DNA from 2 places in the Photobacterium sp. NCIMB 13483 genome. Region 2 is predicted to be linked to the other one. Evidence: riboswitches for the same ligand, from Rfam matches in the RefSeq annotation. Region 2 holds a riboswitch; the other holds the start of a gene.
What was found. A riboswitch is a leader RNA that binds a small molecule or an ion and turns the genes downstream of it on or off. The one in region 2 is predicted to bind thiamine pyrophosphate.
Positions count from the first base shown of each region.

Region 1: it holds a riboswitch for thiamine pyrophosphate, as region 2 does, so the genes downstream of both, thiD (bifunctional hydroxymethylpyrimidine kinase/phosphomethylpyrimidine kinase) here and thiB (thiamine ABC transporter substrate binding subunit) in region 2, are expected to answer to the same signal.

Region 1 is NZ_PYLV01000002.1:323,132-328,799, forward strand. Features, by position in the region: gene C9I86_RS03435 (deoxyguanosinetriphosphate triphosphohydrolase) at 1-485, opposite strand, end outside; gene C9I86_RS20370 (YHYH domain-containing protein) at 640-732, opposite strand; gene C9I86_RS03445 (hypothetical protein) at 1,140-1,361, shown strand; gene C9I86_RS20375 (YHYH domain-containing protein) at 1,538-1,618, opposite strand; gene C9I86_RS03455 (ATP-binding protein) at 1,719-2,153, shown strand; TPP riboswitch at 2,363-2,463, shown strand; gene thiD (bifunctional hydroxymethylpyrimidine kinase/phosphomethylpyrimidine kinase) at 2,572-3,414, shown strand; gene C9I86_RS03465 (ABC transporter ATP-binding protein) at 3,404-4,171, shown strand; partial or broken gene C9I86_RS03470 (ABC transporter permease) at 4,242-4,961, shown strand; gene C9I86_RS03475 (ABC transporter substrate-binding protein) at 5,032-5,668, shown strand, end outside.
Region 2 is NZ_PYLV01000013.1:36,346-42,013, forward strand. Features, by position in the region: gene thiP (thiamine/thiamine pyrophosphate ABC transporter permease ThiP) at 1-1,603, opposite strand, end outside; gene thiQ (thiamine ABC transporter ATP-binding protein) at 1-3, opposite strand, end outside; gene thiB (thiamine ABC transporter substrate binding subunit) at 1,616-2,614, opposite strand; TPP riboswitch at 2,723-2,839, opposite strand; gene C9I86_RS11680 (DUF547 domain-containing protein) at 2,868-3,650, opposite strand; gene leuD (3-isopropylmalate dehydratase small subunit) at 3,772-4,374, opposite strand; gene leuC (3-isopropylmalate dehydratase large subunit) at 4,388-5,668, opposite strand, start outside.

The DNA of each region.
Region 1 (5,668 bases), on a different contig from region 2:
AATTGTGAAACAATTCTAAATCCTTGAGCATTACCCTCAAATGACATCAGATCACTCTTTTGAGCTTCTGTTAGTGAAGAGTCTAATGAATGTTCATTTTCAGTAAACCATTGTCTTATTGCATATTCACCAGCATGCCCAAAAGGAGGGTTACCAATATCATGAGCAACACAAGCTGCTTGGATAATTGATGAAAAATCAACAGCTGTAATATCACTAGGTAATTTATCTTTTATTCTAACCCCAACAGCTAAACCAAGGCTTCGACCAACACTACTAACTTCAATAGAATGAGTAAGTCTATTATGAATATGATCATTAAAAGATAATGGATGAACTTGGGTCTTTCTTGCTAACCTTCTAAATGAAGCAGAAAAAACAATTCGGTCATAATCTCTATAATATTCAGTTCGTATACCATCACCATCATCACTATCAACACCAAGACGCTGACTAGTTAATAACTTATCCCATTGCATTTCCATAAAATATTCCTTAAATATAAAATTCTGATCGCTACTGGCACTTTATTTTCACTTGTAATAAATAATGAAAATTCAAAGAAATGACAGCCATATATTTTATATTTTTATGGCTATCCTGTCTTTCATGTTCAATATTTACAGATAGAAAACAAATTTAATGGCAGTGATATACACCCGTTTTGTGATTTGTATGACAACCATTAGAGTTTGTACCACCTGAATGGGCATTTGCCACACCTGACAACATTAAAGAGATAAAAATACAGATAGATAGCTTTTTCATTACATTACCTTAGAGTAAACTTTATGGTTTATTTTTTGAGAAATATACAACCAATGTAATAACAAAAAAGAATGGAAAACTATTTTATAGGTTTATATCAAATAATATACACAAAAGGGAATAATTAAAGGTCAAATATCACCTATTCGTATTATGTTTTGCTACTGAAACAATATTAATGGTCGTATTTAAATACGACTATTACAAAAAAACAGGACACCCATATATTTAACACTTTTATGACTGTCCTATTTTTCTCAGTAGAGAATAAGCATTAGATAGCAGCTATTGACGCTTTATATAAAGATACAAATTACGACATATGTAACAATGCACTACAATATGAGAAACAAACTAAAGAATAATTTAAAATGGCAACAACAAGTATTAGACTAGATCAAGAATTAATAGCCAAAGCGACAATTAAAGCCAAAGCCCTTAGCCGAACAGTACCAAAACAAATAGAACATTGGGCAAAAATTGGAGCGATAATGGAAGATAATCCAGAATTATCTTATGAGTTTGTAAAACAAGCAATTATGGCTAAAGCTGAAAAAGAGATAGGTCAATTAGAGAGTTATCAATTTGACTAATATAACTCAAATTTTACAGACTCCCACCTTTAAAAAAGCGGTAAAGAAACCACAGGCAGCAAGCATAGGACAGCCATATATTTAATATTTTTATGGCTGCCCTGTCTTTCATATGTCTTTCATCTTTCTAAAGCCCACACTTGTAACCGTCAAGATGTGCAGATATAAAAACGAATTTAATGGCAGTGATATACGCCTGTTTTGTAGTTTGTATGACAACCATTAGAGCTTGTGCCACCTGAATGGGCATTCACCATACCAGACAATATTATTGTGTTTTTATGGAATAGCGCAAATTTTCAATCACCAACATAAGTTATTATATTTTCAATAACGGTATAACCTGCGATTGAAAATATGTCTGAAAATAATTTAATTTGTGTCCTTTATGGTAGTTCAAACACTGGCAAAACCACCTCACTGCGGCTTTTAGCAAAGAAATTAGAGCAAATAACAATACCAAGTATCACTATTCCAAATGAGGATGATTTTGCCGTAACATTCATTCTAAAGAATAAAAAAATAGGCATTATTACGGGTGGCGATGACCGAGGTGCTATCGAATCAGGTTTAACACAAATTAATAATAATCGTCGCTGTGATATTATTTTTTGTGCCTCAAGAACTAAAGGTCAAACAACTGATTTCTTAAATGAAACATTTAAAAAAGAAGAATTACGCTGGATTACAAATATGTACGTCTATGGTAATAATGACGAACAAGCGTTCCTTTGTAATCAATCGGTTTCTGATTTTCTTTATAATTCATTGCTATTAGAATTAGCAGTATAACAAATCAAAATAAGCACCGAAAAACTGACACCTATCTCATTTATAAATAGTCAGTATCAGCTTCATATACCAAAAAGCCACACGCCATCACAACAATAAAACATTCACCAATTTAATATGTTATGTGTTAACAATCTCGCGTAGTATTCGTAACGTGTTATTTCTTAATAAAATAGAGTGACAATTAAATTATTCTGAATTAGGATAATTGCCATTAGTCGGGGGGCGTTAAGCTGAGATCACTGTAATGGTGGGACCCGTTGAACCTGAACCAGTTAAGACTGGCGGAGGGAACTAACTATCAACGGATTATCAACGTTAATAGATGCAAGCTGAGTCAACTGCACACTCTCATGCCGCAGTTTACACTTCCCCGCTTGATAACTTGTTCCTGATGCTAACGCGTAAGGAATGAAGTATGTCACACAACCCATCATCGCATCACACAACTACCCCTATTGTATTGACGATTGCAGGATCAGACAGTGGCGGCGGCGCAGGTATTCAAGCTGATATTAAAGCTATTTCAGCAACAGGCAGTTATGCTTGCTCGGTTATTACGGCGATTACCGCCCAAAATACGCAAGGCGTTAGCGGCATACTTGCCATTCCTCTTGATATGGTTGAGCAACAGCTGGACGCCGTATTCAGCGATTTAAATATTCAAGCAGTCAAAATTGGCATGCTCGCCGACAGTGATATTATTCGACTGGTTGCTACAAAAATTCGTCATTATCAACCAAAATTTTTAGTCATTGATCCAGTGATGGTTGCCACAAGCGGTGATGTATTATTACAACAACATGCCATTACTACCCTCAAAACAGAATTACTGCCACTGGCTGATATTATTACCCCTAACCTACCAGAAGCTGCTGCATTAACAGGTTTAGACATTCCACAATCACTGGCTGATATGCAAGCGATGATCAGTGCGTTACGGGAGATTAATCCTCATGCAGTGTTACTCAAAGGGGGGCATTTAGAACAAAGTAGTGATAGCACTGATTTACTCATTCTCGCCACTGACGTTATCGAGCTCACTACCCCTCGCATTAACACCAACAACACTCACGGCACGGGTTGTACCCTATCTGCGGCTATCGCGTCTTATTTAGCTCAAGGCGATGATCTTACAACGGCAACTACCTTGGCTAAACGCTACATTACCGCCGCCATAACCGCTGCCGATGAACTCAATATCGGCCATGGTCACGGCCCTGTGAATCACTTTTTTGCAGGTCATCATCATGTCCGTTGATCTGGAAATCACCATTACTAATGGCAGTTTACGCTATCACTCCAGCCCCCGTTCAAACACAAATAATGCGGTAATTGAAAATCTTAATCTAACTATTGCCGCCAATAAATGGACTTGTCTGGTGGGAAAAAGTGGCTGTGGTAAAAGCACCCTGATCAAGTTTTTAGCCGGATTACTCAACGAAAGTACTCAATGGCAAGGTCAACTAACGATTTCAGACAATCAGCCTTTAACAGGACGAGTCGCTTATATGGCGCAACAAGATCTGTTATTGCCTTGGTTAACGGTATTAGACAATGTTTGTATTAGCAGTAAGTTCGGTCATCACGATTCAATACCCAATTTAAAACAACGGGCAATGACATTATTAGAACACGTTGGTTTAGCAGATAAACATCAACTACTACCACAACAATTATCGGGTGGTATGCGCCAACGAGTCGCACTTGCAAGGACGTTATTACAAGACCAGCCGATTGTATTGATGGATGAACCTTTCTCCGCATTGGATGCAGTCACTCGTTATCGCTTACAAGATCTGTTTGTAAAATTACTCAAGCACAAAACCGTGGTGCTGATAACTCATGATCCTCAAGAAGCAATTCGATTAAGTGATCAGCTGTATATTTTGCAAGGCGAACCCGCTTTCGCAACGGCATTATCGTTGCCGCCAACATTGCCACCACGGCGCTTTGATGCTGAATCAGCGAACCACCAGCAACGTATTTTTGACATATTGGCACACGATCATGACTGATATTACCCGTTTAATCGCTACCAAATCGCCGCGTCAACAGCGGCACCCACAGCGTGAACTTGCAACACCGATACGATTACTGATCAGTATTAGCGTGCTACTTGGGTTATGGCAACTCACCGTGATGGTGTTTCACTTGCCGAGCTTTATTTTACCGCCACCACTGGCTGTAGCGCAGCGGTTAGTCTCCCGCTATGACGTTCTGTTAAGCAATACATGGGTGACCAGCCAAGAGATCATTCTAGGGCTGATACTCGGTTTATCATTAGGGTTATTTTTTGCCTTACAAATGCTGCTGTTTAAGCCCGTTAAACGATGGTTATTACCGTTATTGATTGCCAGCCAAGCCATCCCTGTATTTGCTATCGCTCCGGTATTAATGCTGTGGTTAGGCTATGGCATTGGTTCTAAAGTAGTAATGGCAGCGTTAATTATCTTTTTCCCTGTCACCACATGCTGTTATGACGGCTTACGCAATACTCCCACCGGTTACCTTGAGTTATCCGCCACCATGGGCGCGACCAAATGGCAACAACTTAAATATATTCGCTTTCCTGCTGCACTACCGGCACTAGCTTCTGGCATTCGAGTCGCGGTGGTTATTGCTCCGATTGGCGCAGTCGCTGGCGAATGGGTGGGCGCGAGCAAAGGCTTAGGTTATTTAATGTTGCAAGCCAATGCACGGATGATGATTGATGAAATGTTTGCCGCGCTATTTATTTTATCACTGTTATCAATATCGCTGTATTTCATCACGGACAGATTATTAAAACGCCTGATCCCGTGGTAACCGTAAACCCCGCTTAAATAGAAAATTGTAACCAGTACTCATTTAATACTTAATATTTAAAGGATCTATTGTGAAACGTATTTTGTTAATTACTTCAACAATGTTATTGCTGTTTGGCCTATCGGTGAGTGCAGAAGCTGCAACCGCTTCCCAAAAGCTCACCAAAGTAAGCCTAATGCTTGATTGGTTTGTTAACCCAAATCATGGTCCGATTATTATTGCTCAAGAACGCGGGTATTTTAAACAGCATGGAATCGAGGTTGATATTCAGCAACCTGCCGATCCATCATTACCACCGAAATTAGTCGCCGCCAATAAAATCGATCTTGCCGTTTCTTATCAACCCAATTTAACGATTGATGTCGCTGCTGGCTTACCTCTAATTAAAACCGCCACTCTGATTGCGACACCGCTTAATACATTGATGGTATTAAAGAAAAGTGGCATCACTGATTTATCACAACTGAAAGGTAAAACCATTGGTATTTCAGTCGCAGGTAATGAAGATGCAACTATTGGCACCATGCTTGCTGATCACGGAGTGAAACTAAGCGATGTCAATATCGTTAATGTCGGCTGGGCGCTATCATCTTCATTAGCATCAGGGAAAGTTGATGCTATTTGGGGCGGATTACGTAACTTTGAAACCAATCAATTAGCGTTAGAGGGCTACCCAACTACATCATTTTTCCCTGAAGAGAACGGTA
Region 2 (5,668 bases):
CATGGTGTTTGCCTTTGGTACGCCGAGGCTGGAAACAATATTCAATCGCGCTGAATAAACCTAAGCTGAGTAATAACAATAATAATGCCGCCACAGCAGCACCATCCATGCGATAGCTACCCATTAATTGGAATAAATACAGTGGTAGCGTTTGAAAATCTTGGCTACCAAATAAAGCAATTGCCCCAAGATCACCCAGTGACAATACTAAGCTGATAGCCAATGACTGTGCAATCGGTTTACGCAGTGCTCGCCACTCTACAAGTCGTAATCGAGACCAACCACGCATGCCTAAACTATGACATAACGTATTGTATTGTTGAGCAATATGCAGCATGGGTTGGCTAAGGGTTTTGATCACATAAGGCAGTGCCATTAAAGCATTAACCCCTACTACAACCCAAAAAGCAGCGCCATAGGCATCGGTATATTGACGCAGTAATAAGAAAATACCGGTACTTAATACTAGCCCTGGAGTAACTAAAATAATGGTGCCGATCATTTCAATACTATCGGCACTCAAACGTTGTTTATTTAAGCGTAATTGTCGACTCGCGAGTAAGATCATCATGCCAAAAACAAACGCTAAGCTACATGCCATGACCGCAATTTCAAGTGAATTAGCGACTGCATGCCACAGTGCCGGTTGTTGTAATAACTGCGGCAGTTGACGGTTTAATCCAGCAACAAAAACTGCAATAATTGGTGGGATAACCAGCAATATTGCAGCCACGATCCAACTCCAATCCCACCATTTTGCACGCCAATTATCTTGATAATTAACCACATTTTTACCCACAGAGGCACTAAAGGTTGCTAGTGGTTTGGCAAAGCGATGGCTAAGTAACACTAATCCTCCACAAAGTAACATTTGCCACAGTGCTAAAATAGCACCAGTAGCAAGATCGAAGTCATAGCGAATCGCTTGGTAAATTGCCAGTTCAATGGTGGTTGATTTAGGACCGCCCCCTAGTGACATGATCACCGCAAAACTGGTAAAACACAGCATGAAAATAAGCCCCGCCACATGGGGCAATTGTTGACGTAACCGAGGCCAAGCGACAAGTTTGAATTTATACCAGCCACGAAGATCTAAATGGGCGGCTAATTGATGTTGTTCATAGGGAATTGATTCTAGACTTTGGAGTAAAAAGCGTACCGCTAATGGTAAGTTGAGAAACACATGTGCCAGTAAAATGCCACTTAAACCATAAATGTTTAGTCGGGGTAATCCGAGCCAGCTTAACCCATGGCTAATGATACCGCTTTTGCCGTAGATCGCTAATAAGCCAAACACCGCCACTAATACAGGCATCACTAGCGTCATCGCAAACAAACGTAATAACAGTTGTTTACCTATAAAATTGCGTCGTGATAGTGCGTAAGCAATCGCAATTGCAGGCACAATACTGAGTAAAGTAGACAGCAAGGCTTGGTAAAAACTAAATCGCGTCACATGACGTAGATAAGGATCATGCCATAAGCTACTCAGTTGCCATTGCCCAGCATGAAGTATAAGGCTGGTGATCGCGGCGATCACCAGTAATAAAATAAGCCCGACACTTAATAGTCCGGGCAGAAGTTGAGTTACACGTTTATTCACAACGGTATGCCATTATTGGGTCAGCGCTTGCTGCCATTCTCGAATCCATTCTTTACGCTTGTGAGCCACTTCATCAGCACTAAATTCTAATGCTTTATCTGGCACGCTTAATTGATTAAATGCGGCGGGCAGTGGTTGTTTAGTAACAGGATACATCCAGTTGTGGGTCGCAATTTGAGATTGAAACCCATCACTGACAATGAACTGCATAAATTGATCTGCTAGTTTAGGATGTGGGCTATTTTTCATTTTGGCGGCAACTTCAACCTGCATGTAATGACCTTCTTTAAAGTTGGCCGCTTTATACTGATTTTTATGCTCTTCCATAATGTGATAAGCCGGTGAGGTGGTGTAAGACAATACCATATCAGCTTCACCATCAAGGAACATGCTGTAAGCTTCTGACCAGCCTTTTGTTACCGTTACTGTGTGTTTAGCAAGTTGTTGCCATGCGGCAGTCGCTTTATCGCCGTACACTGATTTTATCCATAACATCAGCCCTTGACCTGGGGTTGAGGTGCGCGGATCTTGGTAGATGACACTGATGTTTTGATCGTTAACCAGCGCTTTTAAACTGGTGGGTGGATGGGGTAATTTGGTGCTGTCATAAACAAACGCAAAATAGCCATAATCAAAAGGAATAAAGGTATCGTCATGCCAACCTTTAGGTAAGGTTAATTTACTTAGATCAACATGTTGTTTTGCCAGTAATCCCGTTTGTTTAGCTTCAGTCATCAGGTTGTTATCAAGCCCCAATAGAATATCCGCTTGGCTACGGCTGCCTTCTAAACGAACTCGATTAAGAATTGATACGCCATCTTCTAAAGAGACAAAGTTAACTTTGCAACCATCGCATTGGGCTTCAAAGGCTTTTTTGATAATAGGTCCAGGCCCCCACTCGGATGAAAACGAGCTGTAGGTATAAACATTAAGGGTATTATCGGCCGCCAAGACGTTATTTGAGAGTAACGCTATCGATATTAGCGGTAAAAGTGTGTAACTGATTTTCACTATGCGCTCCTGATGTCAGCATCCTGCGAACAAAATAAAAAGAGAGAGCGGCACAGGCTTGAGAGGTAGTAGCAGCATGCTGTAATAGCAGCTAGACAGGGGTAAAATACCCATGCGTTTCTCAATTCCTACGCCAGCATTACCTGGTTCAGGTTCAATGGGTTCTGCTATATCAATCAAGATAATAACAACAATCTCAGCCTAATGGCTCCCCAATGAGAACACGAGCATTGTACCTGTAACTTGTACTAAGTTATAGCTTCTGATTTAACTGCCAGTTGTAATCAAATTTAATGTTATCGCCATTGATTTTTTTATGCACTCGATAATGGTTTATATGCTGCAATAAGGCCTGTTGATTACCAAAATCAACGCTATACCAATCATAAATTGACGATAAAGTTGTTTGTTTTGAGTTGGTACGTACCCCTTTATTACTATTAATAAAACGGCTGGCAGCATTGTTGAGTTGTCGATCAAGGTGATGACTATCAAATACTTGAGGCAGTAAGTCAGGACAACCTAAGCTGGCACAATTAACCGCATAATGAATGCGAGGATCGCGCCAAATCGGACGTAATATACGATGTTCAATGTCATTTAAACTTAAGGTTTTATTTGTGATGGTCACAATGGGTTGATCCCAAGGGCCAAAACTGAAAAAACCACCGAGTTTAGTAATTGATGTGATCGGATAATTATCAAGGATCAATTGGACGGTGAGTGCATTATAAAGATTCACCCAATAAGCAAACTGAACATTACGATTATATTGGCGCGGATCAAGTTTAGCTAACTGATTAATATAATTCTGTAATTGCTGTTTATCGGCGGGAGTCACTGCGCTGTAACGAAACAGTGTTTGTTGTGGGCTAACAACTAAGTATTTAGTTAATAATTGTTGCCATGGGTGATGATTGATATCGCGTTGATTGCTGGCCACCTGATCTTGCCAATAAGGTAATAGATCCGCTTTCGGGGCGGCACATAGAGACCAAGAAGCGAAAATCAACAATAAGCTAAACACAATACGCATACTGAACCTGTTATAAAAAGAGATATCAACAGAAGACCGTAATGATATCTGATTTATTACAGCCGAGTAGGGCGATACTAATGCCTGAGATTAACAGGCATTAGTATTAAGATTAGTTAATTTAAGTGAGATAAGTAGGAATATTAGCTTCATATTCAGCAATTTTCGCTTGGTATTGCAGGGTTAAGCCTATGTTATCTAATCCGTTTAATAGACAGTGACGTCGAAATTCGTCAATTTCAAATGGATATTGGTTACCGTTCGCTGTTACTGTCATAGCCGCTAGATCTACGGTGATTTTTGCCCCTTCAGTGGTTGCTACATAATCAAATAACGCATCAATCTGTGGCGTTGTAAGACGAACAGGGATCATTTGGTTATTGATTGAATTGCCATAAAAAATATCAGCAAAACTAGGGGCGATCATTACTTTAATGCCGTAATCGGCTAACGCCCATGGTGCATGTTCACGCGATGATCCACAGCCAAAGTTTTCGCGAGCCAGTAAAATGGTTGCACCTTGGTAACGAGGGGCATTCATTATAAAATCGGGATTAGGTTGTTGACCGCCATCGTCTAAAAAACGCCAATCATGAAATAAATGTTGTCCAAATCCAGTACGGGTTACTTTTTGAAGAAACTGTTTTGGAATAATGGCATCGGTATCAATATTGGCGGTATTTAACGGTACCACTAACCCTGTATGTTGAGTAAAGCCTGTCATAGTTATGTCCTTATTATGCCGATACTGGTTCAAGTTGACGAATATCGACAAAGTGTCCTGCACATGCCGCCGCCGCCGCCATGGCTGGGCTGACTAAGTGGGTACGACCATCTCGTCCCTGACGTCCTTCAAAATTACGGTTACTGGTGGATGCGCATCGCTCTTGAGGGCCTAAGCGATCGTTGTTCATTGCAAGGCACATTGAGCACCCAGGTAAACGCCATTCAAACCCCGCTTCAATAAAGATCTTATCTAGGCCTTCTTGCTCTGCTTGAGTTTTTACTTGTTCAGAACCCGGCACGACTAAGGCTTGGACATTAGCGGCCACTTTACGGCCTTTAGCAATAGCAGCTGCGGCGCGCATATCTTCGATACGTGAATTGGTACAAGAACCGATAAAAACTTTATCGATAGCATAATCAGATAATGATTTATGAGGTTCTAGTCCCATGTAAGCCAAGGCTTTTTTAGCGGATGTTTGCTCAACTAAATCACTGAAACTTTCAGGTGCAGGGATCGGCTCATCAACAGCAATCACTTGACCGGGATTCGTGCCCCATGTCACTTGTGGTTTGATCTCGGTAGCATTTAAGGTGACAACTGCATCAAACTCTGCGTTGTCATCACTGGTGAGGGTTTGCCAATAAGTGATAGCGGCGTCTAAATCAGCACCTTGAGGTGAAAATTTACGGCCTTTAATATAATCAAAAGTAGTTTGGTCAGGGGCAATTAAGCCTGCTTTTGCACCTAACTCTATCGCCATATTACACACTGTCATACGACCTTCCATCGACAGATCCGTGATAGCTTCGCCACAAAATTCAACCACATAACCTGTTCCGCCAGCAGCGGTAGTTTTACCGATAATCGCTAGTACGATATCTTTCGCGGTAATACCCTCTGCTACTTTTCCTGTAACTTCAATTTTCATGGTTTTAGCGCGAGATTGTTTAAGAGTTTGGGTCGCTAATACGTGCTCAACTTCTGAGGTGCCAATACCGAAAGCCAGTGCGCCAAATGCACCGTGAGTCGCGGTATGTGAATCGCCACAAACAATAGTCATTCCGGGTAAGGTAATACCTAACTCTGGTCCCATTACATGGACAATACCCTGATATTTATGGTTTAAGTCATACAAGGTAACCCCAAAATCAGCACAGTTTTTTGCTAGGGTTTCCATTTGGATTCGTGCCATTTCACCACTGGCGTTAATGTCTTTGGTTTGAGTTGAAACGTTATGATCCATGGTGGCAAAGGTTTTATTTACTTGGCGAACTTGGCGACCTTGTTCGCG